DNA from 3 places in the Pseudomonas sp. AC242 genome. Region 3 is predicted to be linked to each of the others. Evidence: predicted binding sites of a transcription regulator. Region 3 holds the regulator's gene; each other region holds the start of a gene.
The links. Region 3 encodes sigma-54, which starts transcription at its own class of promoters, with help from an activator protein. Its sites were predicted from a motif close to ANTGGCATNNANNTTGCTNT; they were not measured.

Region 1: a site for sigma-54 is predicted at 2,589-2,608, ahead of glnA (type I glutamate--ammonia ligase). Genes of this name have one in related genera too.
Region 2: a site for sigma-54 is predicted at 2,624-2,643, ahead of ACZZ0A_RS21085 (pilin). Genes of this name have one in related genera too.

The regions. Positions count from the first base shown of each region.
Region 1 covers NZ_OZ409873.1:6,092,334-6,097,221, reverse strand. Annotated here, with positions in the region: gene typA (translational GTPase TypA) at 1-780, opposite strand, end outside; gene thiI (tRNA uracil 4-sulfurtransferase ThiI) at 920-2,374, opposite strand; gene glnA (type I glutamate--ammonia ligase) at 2,704-4,110, shown strand; gene ACZZ0A_RS27500 (DUF4124 domain-containing protein) at 4,400-4,888, shown strand, end outside.
Region 2 covers NZ_OZ409873.1:4,715,479-4,720,366, reverse strand. Annotated here, with positions in the region: gene ACZZ0A_RS21095 (type II secretion system F family protein) at 1-760, opposite strand, end outside; gene pilB (type IV-A pilus assembly ATPase PilB) at 763-2,463, opposite strand; gene ACZZ0A_RS21085 (pilin) at 2,690-3,121, shown strand; gene ACZZ0A_RS21080 (BON domain-containing protein) at 3,419-3,775, shown strand; gene ACZZ0A_RS21075 (DUF2845 domain-containing protein) at 4,011-4,307, opposite strand; gene ACZZ0A_RS21070 (DUF748 domain-containing protein) at 4,307-4,888, opposite strand, start outside.
Region 3 covers NZ_OZ409873.1:226,163-231,050, reverse strand. Annotated here, with positions in the region: gene lptC (LPS export ABC transporter periplasmic protein LptC) at 1-352, shown strand, start outside; gene lptA (lipopolysaccharide transport periplasmic protein LptA) at 339-884, shown strand; gene lptB (LPS export ABC transporter ATP-binding protein) at 884-1,609, shown strand; gene ACZZ0A_RS00935 (RNA polymerase factor sigma-54) at 1,797-3,290, shown strand; gene hpf (ribosome hibernation-promoting factor, HPF/YfiA family) at 3,364-3,672, shown strand; gene ptsN (PTS IIA-like nitrogen regulatory protein PtsN) at 3,685-4,149, shown strand; gene rapZ (RNase adapter RapZ) at 4,152-4,888, shown strand, end outside.

The DNA.
Region 1 (4,888 bases), 5.9 Mb from region 3:
CAGACCGTGGTGACCCATCAGCTTCAGGATACGACCGTTGCGGCGCTTGCCGTCGGCGCTGATAGCGACAACCGGGGTGTTCGGCTTGACGCGACCACGAGCGATACGGCCAACACCGATAACACCCAGGAAGCTGTTGTAGTCCAGAGCGGAGATCTGCATCTGGAACGGACCGTCACGGTCAACGGCCGGAGGCGGAACGTGGTCGACTACCGCTTGGTACAGCGGGGTCATGTCTTCCGCCATGGCGGTGTGATCCAGACCGGCAATACCGTTCAGGGCCGAAGCGTAAACAACCTGGAAGTCCAGTTGTTCTTCGGTAGCACCGAGGTTGTCGAACAGGTCGAAGATCTGATCCAGAACCCAGTCCGGACGCGCGCCTGGACGGTCAACCTTGTTGATTACCACGATTGGACGCAGGCCGGCTTCGAAAGCCTTCTTGGTCACGAAACGGGTTTGCGGCATAGGGCCGTCTTGAGCGTCAACCAGCAGCAGAACGGAGTCAACCATCGACATTACGCGTTCAACTTCGCCGCCGAAGTCGGCGTGGCCCGGGGTGTCCACGATGTTGATGTGGTAGCCGTTCCAGTTGATGGCGGTGTTTTTCGCCAGAATGGTAATACCGCGCTCTTTTTCCTGGTCGTTGGAGTCCATCACGCGCTCGTCGTTGAGCTCGTTGCGCTCCAGTGTGCCGGATTGACGCAGGAGTTTGTCTACCAGGGTGGTTTTACCATGGTCAACGTGGGCGATGATGGCGATGTTGCGTAGATTTTCGATCACTTGTGTATCTCGATCAGAGGATTCGGTTTGCTGACAAGTCTTGGCAGCGATTAGCAGTAGTGTCCGGCATGGCCGTTACAGCTTGACGGCGGTGTCGGGGGGCCGGTGACGCAGGCCACAGGCAAACAGCCCCGGGCACTTAGCTCGGTCGATAAACGCGCACATTGGCATGCCCCTCACTGAGCAAATGGTGAGCATGCAGGCGACTCATCACGCCTTTGTCGCAATACAGCAGGTACTGGCGAGTCGGATCCAGCTCCTTGAAACGAGCGTTCACTGCGTAGAACGGCATCGTCTGTACTTCTACGCCAGCGAGTTCCAGCGGCTCATCCTCGGCGGCATCCGGGTGACGGATGTCGATCACGATCTGGCCGGCCAGTGCTTCGCTGACTTCTTCAATCTGTACGTCCTGGCCCAATTCGTCGATCACCCGATCGATCGGCACCAGTTTGGCGTTTTCGAGCGCACGCTCGAGGACTGCCATGTCGAATTCTTTCTCTTCGTGTTCAACACGACCGCGTTTGGCGGCGGTTTTCGGATTGACCGAAATGACCCCGCAGTATTCCGGCATGTGCCGGGCGAAATCGGCAGTGCCGATCTCGTTGGCCGTGTCGATGATGTCCTGCTTGTGCGCCACGATCAGCGGACGCAGGACCAGTTTGTCGGTCACGCAGTCGATCACCGACAGGTTCGGCAGCGTCTGGCTCGACACCTGGGAGATCGCCTCGCCGGTGACCAGCGCCTCGATCTGCAGGCGGTCGGCGATATTGGAGGCCGCGCGCAACATCATACGCTTCAATACGACGCCCATATGACTGTTATCGACTTTGCCGAGAATTTCGCCCAGCACTTCTTCGAACGGAACACTGACAAATAGCACGCGTTGCGAGCTGCCGTACTTCTTCCAGATGAAATGCGCGACTTCCATCACGCCCAATTCATGGGCACGCCCGCCCAGATTGAAGAAGCAGAAGTGCGTCATCAGGCCGCGACGAATGATCTGGTAGGCCGCAACGGTCGAGTCAAAGCCGCCGGACATCAATACCAGCGTCTGCTCAAGGGCACCGAGCGGGTAACCCCCGATGCCGTTGTGCTGGCTGTGGATCACAAACAACCGTTTGTCGCGAACTTCGATGCGGACTTCGATTTCCGGCGCTTTCAGGTCGATCCCGGCGGCACCGCACTCACGGCGCAGCTTGCTGCCGACGTATTTTTCGACATCCATCGAGCTGAATGCGTGCTTGCCGGCACGCTTGCAACGCACCGAGAAAATCTTCCCGGCCAGTGCATCGCCGTAGTGCTGTTTGCACTTCTCGGTGATGTCGTCGAAGTCGCCCAGCGGGTACTCGTCGATCTGCAGAAAGTGCGCGATGCCCGGCATGCAGGTCAGGCGCTCGCCCATCTCTTTCAAGGCTTTGGGATCGGTAACGCGGGTTTCCAGTTCGAGATTGTCCCACACACCGTTCACCACCACGGCCGGGTCCAGGTCGCGGAGCACGGTGCGGATGTTCTTGGCCAACTGGCGGATGAACTTCGTCCGGACAGGTCGGCTTTTGATGGTGATCTCGGGGAAGACTTTTACGATTAGTTTCATGAAAACAGCGCGCGAACGGCCAGCCGAAAAAGGGGGGCGCGGATTATAGCGGAAATTGCTCAAGGTTTAACCAGTTAATGTGCAGAAGGTTTTGCACGCACCAAAACGGGTCATTTTCGATTTATGACGCTACATTAAAGGGCGAGATTTTCCGCATTGAGGTGCTTTGCACCTTTATAAGCGTGAATTTGGGGCAAAAAACCCATGCTGGGGCACTGGCATGCAATTTGCTCCCTTGTGAGGCAGGTTGCCTTGGCAGAGTATTCGCGCCGGCATCACCCAAATTCTAAGGGCATCCACTACTAAGCCCGAAGCCACCCGGAGGACATATGTCGAAGACGGTTCAACTCATCAAAGATCATGACGTCAAGTGGATTGATCTGCGCTTCACGGACACCAAAGGCACTCAGCACCACGTGACCATGCCGGCTCGCGATGCGCTGGATGAAGACTTCTTCGAAGTCGGCAAAATGTTCGACGGTTCCTCCATCGCTGGCTGGAAAGGCATCGAAGCCTCCGACATGATCCTGATGCCGGTTGACGAAACTGCCGTACTCGACCCGTTCACCGAAGACGCCACCCTGATCCTGGTGTGCGACATCATCGAACCTTCGAGCATGCAAGGCTACGACCGCGACCCACGTGCGATCGCCAAGCGTGCCGAAGAACACCTGAAAGCCACCGGTATCGGTGACACCGTGTTCGCCGGTCCTGAGCCTGAGTTCTTCATCTTTGACTCGGTGAAATTCAAGTCGGACATCTCCGGCTCGATGTTCAAGATCTACTCCGAGCAAGGTTCGTGGATGTCCGACCAGGACATCGAAGGCGGCAACAAGGGTCACCGTCCAGGCGTCAAAGGTGGCTACTTCCCGGTTCCGCCGTTCGACCACGACCACGAAATCCGTACCTCCATGTGCAACGCACTGGAAGAAATGGGCCTGACCGTCGAAGTTCACCACCACGAAGTGGCGACTGCCGGCCAGAACGAAATCGGCGTCAAGTTCAACACCCTGGTGAAGAAAGCCGACGAAACCCAAACCCTGAAGTACGTTGTGCACAACGTTGCTGACGCTTACGGTCGCACCGCGACCTTCATGCCGAAGCCACTGTACGGCGACAACGGTTCGGGCATGCACGTGCACATGTCGATCTGGAAAGACGGCAAGAATACCTTCGCCGGTGAAGGTTATGCCGGCCTGTCCGATACCGCTCTGTACTTCATCGGCGGCATCATCAAGCACGGTAAGGCCCTGAACGGCTTCACCAACCCGGCGACCAACTCGTACAAGCGTCTGGTTCCAGGCTTCGAAGCTCCAGTGATGCTGGCCTACTCGGCTCGCAACCGTTCCGCTTCGATCCGTATTCCTTACGTGTCGAGCCCGAAAGCCCGCCGTATCGAAGCCCGCTTCCCGGATCCGGCTGCCAACCCTTACCTGGCCTTCGCAGCACTGCTGATGGCCGGTCTGGACGGTATCCAGAACAAGATCCACCCAGGCGACGCTGCTGACAAAAACCTGTACGACCTGCCGCCTGAAGAGGCGAAAGAGATCCCGCAAGTTTGCGGCAGCTTGAAAGAAGCCCTGGAAGAGCTGGACAAGGGCCGCGCGTTCCTGACCAAGGGCGGCGTATTCTCCGACGACTTCATCGACGCTTACATCGCGCTGAAATCGGAAGAAGAAATCAAGGTTCGCACCTTCGTACACCCACTGGAATATGAGCTGTACTACAGCTGCTGATCCGGTAGCGCCGCGTTTTTCGGCGTGACAAAAAGAGGCCTCCTTCGGGAGGCCTTTTTTATTGCCTGCCATTTATGACGTGATGCTGATCGTTCCCACGCTCCGCGTGGGAATGCAGCCCGTGACGCTCCGCGTCACTGGACGCGGAGCGTCCCTTGAGGCGTACCCACGCAGAGCGTGGGAACGATCAATTGTGGTGTATGAATGATCTCTGGATGTGTGCAGGGTTGGGCCAACCGCCACACCTGTCCTATGCTGCACCCCATCGCTTTCAATCCCGGTCGATTTCATGGGTCGCACCTTTCTCTACATTCTATTGCTGATGATCGCCCTGCCCGCCGCCGCGCAGATCTACAAATACACCGATGCCAACGGCCACACGGTGTACAGCGATCACTCGCCGGACGGCGTGCAGGCACAACCGGTGGAATTGCCGCCGCTCAATCGGGTCGAGCCTCAGGCGCCCAGCGCACCACCCGCGCCCGAAACCGACAACCGTGAACCTGCGCCCAACGCCTATGACATTCTTGAACTCGCTGGTTTGCCCACCGAAGAGGCCCTGCGCGCCAATAACGGCACGTTCACCGTTCAAGTGCTGATCAAACCCCGCCTGCTGCCGCCGCATCAATTAAGGCTGGTATTGGACGATGAGCCTTACGGTCAGCCGAGCAACGTGCCGATCCTGCAACTGGTGAACGTTGATCGCGGTGAACATCGTCTAGCGGTGCAGGTGATTGACGGGCAAACGGTCATACAGCAGAGCCCGCCAGTTCTCCTC
Region 2 (4,888 bases), 4.5 Mb from region 3:
CTTTGCGGTCGCGTAATGCCTGAGATGTTTTCAGTGCATGGCGGGTACCAAAGATCGCCGCGACCAGCGCGCCGAGCATCGCCCACCACCATTGCTGCATGAATTCCGACAGGCTGATCACCATCAGGGTGAAGGCCGGCAGTTCGGCGCCGAACCCCGAGAACACCGACTGGAATTGCGGCACCACTTTGACCAGCAGGATCCCGGTCACGACTGCCGCCACCAGCACCACGGCGGTGGGGTAGGTCATGGCTTTTTTGATCTTGGCCTTGAGCCGTTCGCTTTTTTCCTTATAGGTCGCGACGCGTTCCAGCAACGTGTCGAGGGCGCCGGACTGCTCGCCCGCATCGACCAGATTGCAATACAACTCGTCGAAATACTGCGGCTTCTTGCGCAGGGCTGTGGCGAAGCTGTTACCTGCCGCGACCTCCTGTTTTATCTCGTCCACCAGCTTGCGCATGGCCGGGTTTTCAAAGCCTTCGCCAATGATGTCGAACGACTGCAGCAGCGGCACTCCGGCCTTCATCATGGTCGCCATCTGCCGGGTGAACAGAGCGATGTCCTGGGCCTTGATGCGTTTGCCAAAACTCAACAACGAGGCGGACTTCTTGCGCACCTTGCCGGGATTGATCCCCTGTTTACGCAGTTGTGCCTTGATCAGTGCCGGGTTCTGTCCGCTCAACTCACCGGTGACTTTGCTGCCTTTCCTGTCCGTGCCTTCCCAGGCATAGATACTGATTTTCGCTGCCTTGACCGCCATGTTCAGTCCTTGGTGACCCGGTTGATTTCTTCAAGGCTGGTGATGCCTTGCATGGCCTTGTGCAGCCCGGAGGTGCGCAGGTCGTCGAAGCCGTCGCGGCGCATTTGAATGTCGATTTCCAGCGAGTTGCCTTCGGCCATGATCAAGCGTTGCAACTCCGGTGTGTTTTTCACCACTTCATAAATCCCCACGCGTCCCTTGTAACCGCCGTTGCAGTGATCGCAACCGACCGGCTCGTAGATCGTGAAATGGCCGATGCGTTCCTCGGGGAAGCCTTCCTTGATCAAGGTTTCGCGTGGGATCTCGATGGCTTTCTTGCAGTGGCTGCAGAGCTTGCGTGCCAGGCGCTGGGCAATGATCAGGCTGACCGAGGTGGCAATGTTGAAGCCGGGAATGCCCATGTTGTGCAGGCGCGTCAGGGTTTCCGCGGCGCTGTTGGTGTGCAGGGTCGAGAGCACCAGGTGACCGGTCTGCGCAGCTTTGATGGCGATCTCGGCGGTTTCCAGGTCGCGGATCTCACCGACCATGATCACGTCCGGGTCCTGGCGCAGAAACGAGCGCAACGCCTGAGCAAAGTCGAGTCCTTGTTTAGGATTGACGTTGACCTGGTTGATGCCTTCCATGTTTATCTCCACCGGGTCTTCGGCGGTGGAGATGTTGATGTCGACGGTATTGAGGATATTCAGGCCGGTGTAGAGCGACACGGTTTTACCCGACCCGGTGGGGCCGGTGACCAGAATCATGCCCTGTGGCTGCTTGAGTGCGGCCATGTACAGATCCTTTTGCTCGGGCTCATAGCCGAGGGCGTCGATACCGATCTGCGCGCTGGACGGGTCGAGAATCCGGATCACCACTTTTTCGCCCCACAACGTGGGCAGCGTGTTGACCCGGAAATCGATCGACTTGCTTTTCGACAGGCGCATCTTGATCCGCCCGTCCTGCGGTTTGCGCCGTTCCGAGATATCGAGGCTGGCCATGACTTTCAGGCGTGCGGCGATGCGCCCGGCCAGTTGAATCGGTGGTTTGGCCACCTCACGCAGGATGCCGTCGGTGCGCACCCGCACCCGGTAGTTTTTCTCGTAAGGCTCGAAGTGCAGGTCGGAAGAGCCACTCTTGATCGCGTCGAGCAGCATCTTGTGCACGAAACGCACCACCGGCGCATCGTCGGCATCGAGGCCACCGATGGCGTCCTGCTTGCTGTCGTCGACGGATTCGACATCGAGGCCGTCAAGATCGACATCGGCCATGTCTTCCAGGCCACTGCTGTGGGTGTCGAAGAACTTCTCGATGGCATCGGTGAGCTTGTCGTCCTCGACCAGAATGGCTTCGGTGCTCAGCCCGGTGCTGAACTGAATGTCGTTGATCGCTTGATGGTTGCTCGGGTCGGAGATGCCGACGAACAGCTTGTTGCCACGTCGCCACAAGGGCAGGGCATGGTGCTGACGCACAAGTTTTTCGCTGACCAGGCCCTTGGGTTGGGTTTCCTTGTCGAGGCAATTGAGATCAAGGAACGCCATGCCGAAATGCTCGCTGGCAATCTCGGCCACTTGCCAGCTCTTGACCAGTTTGTTCTGCACCAGATAGCTGACCAGCGACAGGCGATTGCGCTGGGCCTGTTGCCAGGCTTGCTGGGCGCTTTTTTCCGTGAGCAGTTCGGCCTGGACCAATTGCTTGGCCAGACCGCTCAGAGCGATGTCATTCATGGGAATTCCGCACACTTGCAGTTCATGACTTATAGCCTAGTCAAGTGACAGCGCCAAACACGGCGGGTGCAGGTGACAAAAAGTGTCAGATAGTGCGGTTGCAGGTTGTAGGAATTGGCGTTGCAAGCGCTTCGCGCCCCAATGGGCGGGTCTTGAAGGCATTGGCATGGCCTATGCTGCGTCACTTTCAGATCATGAGATTTCGACTCATGCATGGAGCGTGTCTATGAAAAAACAACAAGGGTTTACGCTGATCGAGCTGTTGATCGTGGTGGCGATCATCGGGATTCTGGCGACCATCGCCCTGCCGCAGTATTCCAAGTATCAGGCGCGGTCGAAGGTGACGGCGGGGCTGGCGGAGATCAGTGCGATGAAAGTGCCGTTCGAAGACACCATCAACCAAGGTACCGATCCGACGCTGACGCTGGTGGCCGGTAGTGCCACGGTCACAACGTCAAATTGCGCCGTGACCGCATCGGGCACCGCTTCGACCGGGGCCGGCACCATTGTCTGCACAATCAAGAACGCTCCTGGCCCTGTTCTGGACAAAACCATTACCTTGACCCGTTCATCGGGCACCGGTGCTGGCGTCTGGACTTGCGGCACCACTGTGGCGCCGGACTATTCGCCAAAAGGCTGCACCGCCAGTGGTACATAAGTTGAATGTGTGCTGAACAGGATGCCCCGCTTTGCGGGGCATTTTTCATTGCGCGACACTTCACAAAAGCTTCAATAATTTCAGCGTCTTAGGAACTTTCCAAAAAACCGCAACTTGCATGTGAATATTGCGCATGTCATGCAAATTGCATGATTTCGAAAATCTGCGTTAAACATAAGATATTGATTTATAAGGATTTTGTGTTGATGGAAAAGTTGGCACAGCGTTCGCAACTACCTTGGTAACCCTGCTGACAAGACAACCAGCAGACTTTCCAGAAAAACAGGAGTTACTCGTATGAAGAAGTTCGCTATCACTGCCGCTGCTGCTACCGCGCTGACCCTGACCATGGCTTCCGGTGCATTCGCACAATCCACTCAGGCTACCCAGGCTCCAATGACTCTGGCTGCCGGTGAAGTCACCCAGGCTAAAGAAGCTACTTCTGACACCTGGATCACCACCAAAGTCAAAGCTGACCTGGTCACCGAAAAAGGCATTCCAGGTACTGACATCAAAGTAGAAACCAACAAAGGCGTTGTATCGCTGTCGTCGACTACTGCTGTAACTGAATCGCAGAAAGACGTTGCTGTAGCGATCGCCAAGAAAATCAAAGGCGTTAAAGCGGTCTCTGCTGACGGCCTGAAAGCCGAGTAAGGCATGACTTCTCGCCTGGACCGGGAGAAGGCGCGACAGACGGGCCGAGCAATACGTCTGCCGCAACTTTAGAGTTCATGCGAACGGTCACACGGAGGTGACCATTACGGGCCCCGGCACTTGTGTCGGGGCCTGTTCTATTTTTAGAAGCAAAAGATCGCAGCCTTCGGCAGCTCCTACAGGGAAATGCATTCCAGATTGTAGGAGCTGCCGAAGGCCGCGATCTTTTGCTTTTTCAGTTGCCGCGTTTGCTGTTGATCTGCCGCAGGCGATTGCCTTCAAAGCGCAGGTATTGGTACATGCCGTTGCTCGGGCCGTAAGTCCATTCCTCGACCTGAAACTCCTCGCGGCGATTGGCGCTGCGCTTGTAGCCCAACACATCACGGCTGACCGGCTCACCGCATTTCTGCAGGACTTCGCTGGACCGGTCGCCAAGGCTGATCAATTGACTGCCGCAGCGCAGCGTATCGGACGCCGAGGCGTGACTGGCCGCGAGCGTCATTGCGAGCAAGGCCAGCCACTGAAGTTTCATCACTCGGCATCCAGATGCATTTGCGTGACCACGCGGCCATCGCTTTCGGCCTCGCCAAGGTTGGCGTCGATGAAGTACACGCGGTCGTCTGCCAGTTGGCCTTTATCGACCAGATAATCCTTGATGCTGCTGGCGCGGTCCTGACCCAACTGACGCAACAGCACGTCGCTGCCACTCCAGAACTTGATCACGCCTTCGCGCATTTTCGCCGTACGTTCTTCCTTGCCCAGATCCTTCCATTCCGCCGGTGGCTGGGTTTTCAGGCGGGTGCGGTAAATGCCTTCGAGCAGCGGACCTTTCTCGCTGTCCGGCACTTGCAGCAACGACGCCTGCGCCGGGACTTTATCGCCGCGACGCTGGAGCATCTTGTAGTAGTTGTACTGGTATTCACGTTCCAGACGCTGCTCGGCGAGCAATGGGCCATCGCTGCTTTGCGCGGCAGTACCCTCGATTTCCAGGCGCAGTGCCGGACGTTCCTTCAGTGCTTGGGACAGCTTGATCAGCGCCGCTTCGGCATCCTTGCTCAACTCGCTGGAGCCGGGCGCAAACGACACAGTGCCAAGATCTTGCGAACCGCCGCC
Region 3 (4,888 bases):
CGTCAAGGCTACCGATGTCACCCTGGTCACAAAGCCGGACCTGAACATGTATCGCGGCACCGACTTCCCTTGGCACGTAACCAGCGAACGCGGCGAAGTGAACTCGGGCGGTACCGAAGTTGAACTGATCGATTCGGTACGCGTACAGCGCACCGATGAGAAAAAACGCGGCACTCTGATCACCAGCACCCGCATGACCGTGTTCCCGCAGCAAGAATATGCGCAGACCGAGCAACCCGTTAGAATCGAGGGTGCTGGCGGTGTATCGACTGGCGTCGGAATGAAAGCGTACCTGAAGGAAAGCAGGATACACCTGCAATCGAACGTAAGAGGACAGTATGAGGCTCGTTAAAACCCTCCCTATTTTGCTCAGTCTGGGCGCAGCACTGGGAAGCGTGAGCGCCTGGGCTCTGCCGAACGATCAGCAGCAACCTATCCGCATTCAGGCCGACGACGCCCAACTGGATGACAAGAACGGCATCGCCACCTACAAAGGTGATGTGATCATCACCCAAGGCTCGATGATCGTTAAAGGCAACACGGTGACCATCACCCGTACGCCGGCTGGCGATATCGACGTCGTGACGTCGGTGGGCAACCTCGCCTACTTCGAACAGTTGCAGACTCAAGGTGATGCCAAGCCTGTACAGGGCTGGGGCGTAACGATCCAGTACCACGCCGCGCAAAACCGCGTTGTACTGATCGACAAGGCCAAGGTTGTCGACAAGGACAACAACACGACGCAAGGCGAGAAAATCGTCTATGACACCGTGAAGAAACTGGCCAGCGCCGGTCGCGCTACCGGCAGCAAGGTTACCGAGGCGCGTCCGCGCATCGACATGGTGATCCAGCCGAAGAAGAAAACCGACGAGAAAACCCAGTAATGGCAACTCTGAAAGCTCAGCACCTGGCCAAGGCCTATAAAAGCCGCCAGGTCGTGCGTGATGTCAGCCTGTCGATCGACAGCGGCCAGATCGTCGGCCTGCTCGGCCCGAACGGCGCCGGCAAGACGACCTGCTTCTACATGATCGTCGGCCTGGTACAGGCCGATCAGGGTCGCGTGCTGATCGATGATCTGGACGTCAGCCACCAGCCGATGCACGGTCGTGCCAAGGCCGGTATCGGCTATCTGCCGCAAGAAGCGTCGATCTTCCGCAAACTGTCGGTGGCCGACAACATCATGGCCATCCTCGAGACCCGCCAGGAGCTCGACAAGGCCGGCCGTCGCAAAGAGCTGGAAAACCTGCTGCAGGAATTCCACATCAGTCACATCCGCGACAACCTCGGCATGAGCCTGTCCGGTGGTGAACGCCGCCGTGTGGAAATCGCTCGCGCGCTGGCAACGGCACCGAAATTCATCCTGCTCGACGAACCGTTCGCCGGTGTCGACCCGATTTCGGTCGGCGACATCAAGCAGATCATCCACCACCTCAAGGCCAAGGGCATTGGTGTACTGATCACCGACCACAACGTCCGTGAGACGCTGGACATCTGCGAAACCGCTTACATCGTCAACGACGGTCAGTTGATTGCCGAGGGCGATGCAGAAACCATCCTGGCCAACGATCTGGTCAAGGAAGTGTATCTGGGCCACGAGTTCCGCCTGTAAGCGCAACAGTGCCCGGTGCGCCGCCCGGGCGCTGTATCGATTCAAGCAGGATTTAATACGCTTTAATTGTTACAGCGCTCTAGGCAAACACTTCAGTTTCAGGCATATAATTTGCTTAAGTTTGGCGCTTCGGCGCCCTGTAGTGGATGGCGCATAGCGCCGGCGAATAAGGTGTTAAGCCCCTGCCATGAAACCATCGCTAGTCTTGAGAATGGGCCAGCAGCTGACGATGACACCGCAGCTGCAACAGGCCATCCGTCTGCTCCAATTGTCGACCCTGGATCTGCAACAGGAAATCCAGGAGGCTCTGGAATCCAATCCGATGCTCGAACGCCAGGAAGAAGGCGACGACTTCGACAATTCCGACCCCATGGCCGACAACGCCGAACAGAAGCCCGCCACCGAAATCCAGGAACCGTCCTATCAGGAAACTGCCCCGACGGTGGACAACCTCGAGGAGGGCGAATGGAACGAGCGCATCCCCAACGAGCTTCCGGTCGACACCGCCTGGGAAGACGTCTACCAGACCAGTGCCAGCAGCCTGCCGAGCAGCGACGATGACGAGTGGGACTTCACCACACGCACCTCCGTCGGCGAGAGCCTGCAAAGCCATCTGCTGTGGCAACTGAACCTTGCACCGATGTCCGACACCGATCGCCTGATCGCCGTCACCCTGATCGATTGCATCAACAATCAGGGCTACCTGGATGAAACCCTCGAAGAGATCCTCGAGGCGTTCGATCCGGAACTGGACATCGAACTGGACGAAATCGAAGCCGTCCTGCACCGCATTCAACAATTTGAACCAGCCGGCATCGGCGCCCGCAACCTCGGCGAATGCCTGCTGCTGCAATTGCGCCAGCTGCCAGCCAAGACGCCTTGGCTGGCTGAAGCCAAGCGTCTGGTCAGCGATTACATCGACCTGCTCGGCGGCCGCGACTACAGCCAGTTGATGCGTCGCATGAAGCTCAAGGAAGACGAACTGCGTCAGGTCATCGAACTGGTGCAGAGCCTGAATCCGCGCCCAGGCTCGCAAATCGAGTCGACTGAAGCCGAATATGTTGTCCCTGACGTTATCGTGCGCAAGGACAACGAGCGCTGGCTGGTCGAGCTCAATCAGGAGTCGGTGCCACGCCTGCGCGTCAATGCCCAGTACGCCGGTTTCGTGCGTCGCGCCGACACCAGCGCCGACAACACCTTCATGCGCAATCAGTTGCAGGAAGCCCGCTGGTTCATCAAGAGCCTGCAGAGCCGCAACGAAACCCTGATGAAAGTTGCCACCCAGATCGTCGAGCATCAGCGCGGTTTTCTGGAGTACGGCGACGAAGCCATGAAGCCGCTGGTCCTGCATGACATCGCCGAAGCGGTCGGCATGCACGAATCAACGATTTCACGGGTGACCACACAGAAATTCATGCATACCCCGCGCGGTATTTATGAGTTGAAATACTTTTTCTCCAGCCACGTCAGCACCTCCGAAGGCGGCGAATGCTCGTCCACAGCGATCCGCGCGATCATCAAAAAACTGGTTGCAGCGGAAAATCAGAAAAAGCCGTTGAGTGACAGCAAGATCGCTGGTTTACTGGAGGCACAAGGCATTCAGGTGGCTCGCCGCACCGTCGCCAAGTACCGCGAATCCCTCGGGATCGCGCCTTCGAGCGAACGCAAGCGGTTGATGTAAGCCACGTTACAGCGTTCCAGTGGCAGGCTTTTCGGCCTGCCGCTTTATGCACTGGCAACGAAGGAGAAGCTGTATGCAAGTCAACATCAGTGGACACCAACTGGAAGTGACCCAACCTCTGCGTTCCTACATCGAGGAAAAACTCCAACGACTGGAGCGACATTTCGACAAGATCACCAACGTGCAAGTCACGATGTGCGTCGAAAAGCTGAAGCAGAAAATTGAAGCCACCTTGCATATACCCGGCAGCGAAGTGGTCGCTAACGCAGAAGATACTGATATGTATGCTGCGATCGACTCACTGACCGACAAGCTGGATCGCCAACTCAAAAAGCATAAGGAAAAGACCCAGAGCCTCCTTCAGGGCGCTACCGGTCGTTAACATCCCTAATCCATGATCCGACTTGAAACCATCCTGACCCCCGGCCGTTCCCTCGTGAACGTGCCGGGCGGCAGTAAAAAGAAAGCCCTCGAACAAATTGCCAACCTGATCGCCCGCGAAGTGCCGGATCTGGAGATGCAAGATGTCTTCGAGGCGTTGATTGCCCGTGAAAAACTCGGCTCCACCGGTTTTGGTAACGGCATCGCCATTCCTCACTGCCGTCTCAAGGGTTGCCAGTCGCCTATCAGCGCCTTGATGCACCTTGATACGCCAATCGATTTCGACGCCATTGATGGCGCTCCGGTTGACCTGCTGTTCGTACTGCTGGTCCCGGAAGCCGCCACCGATGCGCACCTGGAGTTGCTGCGTCAGATCGCCAGCATGCTCGACCGCAAGGACGTGCGCGATAAGCTGCGCAGCGCCGCGAGCAACGAAGCCTTGTATCAGGTTGTCCTGGACGAGCAGAACGGGCATTAATCATGCGCTTGATCATCGTCAGCGGCCGTTCCGGCTCGGGTAAAAGTACGGCTCTGGATGTCCTTGAGGACAACGGCTATTACTGCATCGACAACCTTCCTGCAGGCTTGCTGCCGGAACTGGCCGAACGCGCGCTGATTCACACTGAGCTGGCGCAACCGCTGGTGGCCGTGTCCATCGATGCGCGCAACCTGCCGAGCCACCTGACGCGCTTTCCGGAGCTGCTTGAAGATGTCCGGGGAAAGCACATCCAGTGCGACGTTCTGTATCTGGACGCCGACGAAGAAACCCTGCTCAAGCGTTTCTCCGAGACTCGCCGTCGCCATCCACTGAGCAACGCCAACCGCTCGCTGGCCGAGGCGATCCAGGATGAAACCGCCCTGCTCGGCCCGATTGCCGACCTCGCGGACCTGAAGATCAACACCACCAATCTGAACCTGTATCAGCTGCGCGACAGCATCAAGCTGCGCCTGCTGAACCAGCCGGAGCCGGGGACCGCATTTCTGGTCGAGTCCTTCGGCTTCAAGCGCGGCATGCCGGTCGACGCGGATCTGGTATTCGATGTGCGCTGCCTGCCCAATCCGTACTGGAAGCCGGAACTGCGCGCGCAATCAGGTCTCGATGCGCCGGTGGCTGAGTACCTCGCGGCGCAGCCAGAGGTCGAAGAAATGTTCCAGGACATTTTCACTTACCTGCACAAGTGGCTGCCGCGCTTCGCCGCGAGCAACCGTGCCTACGT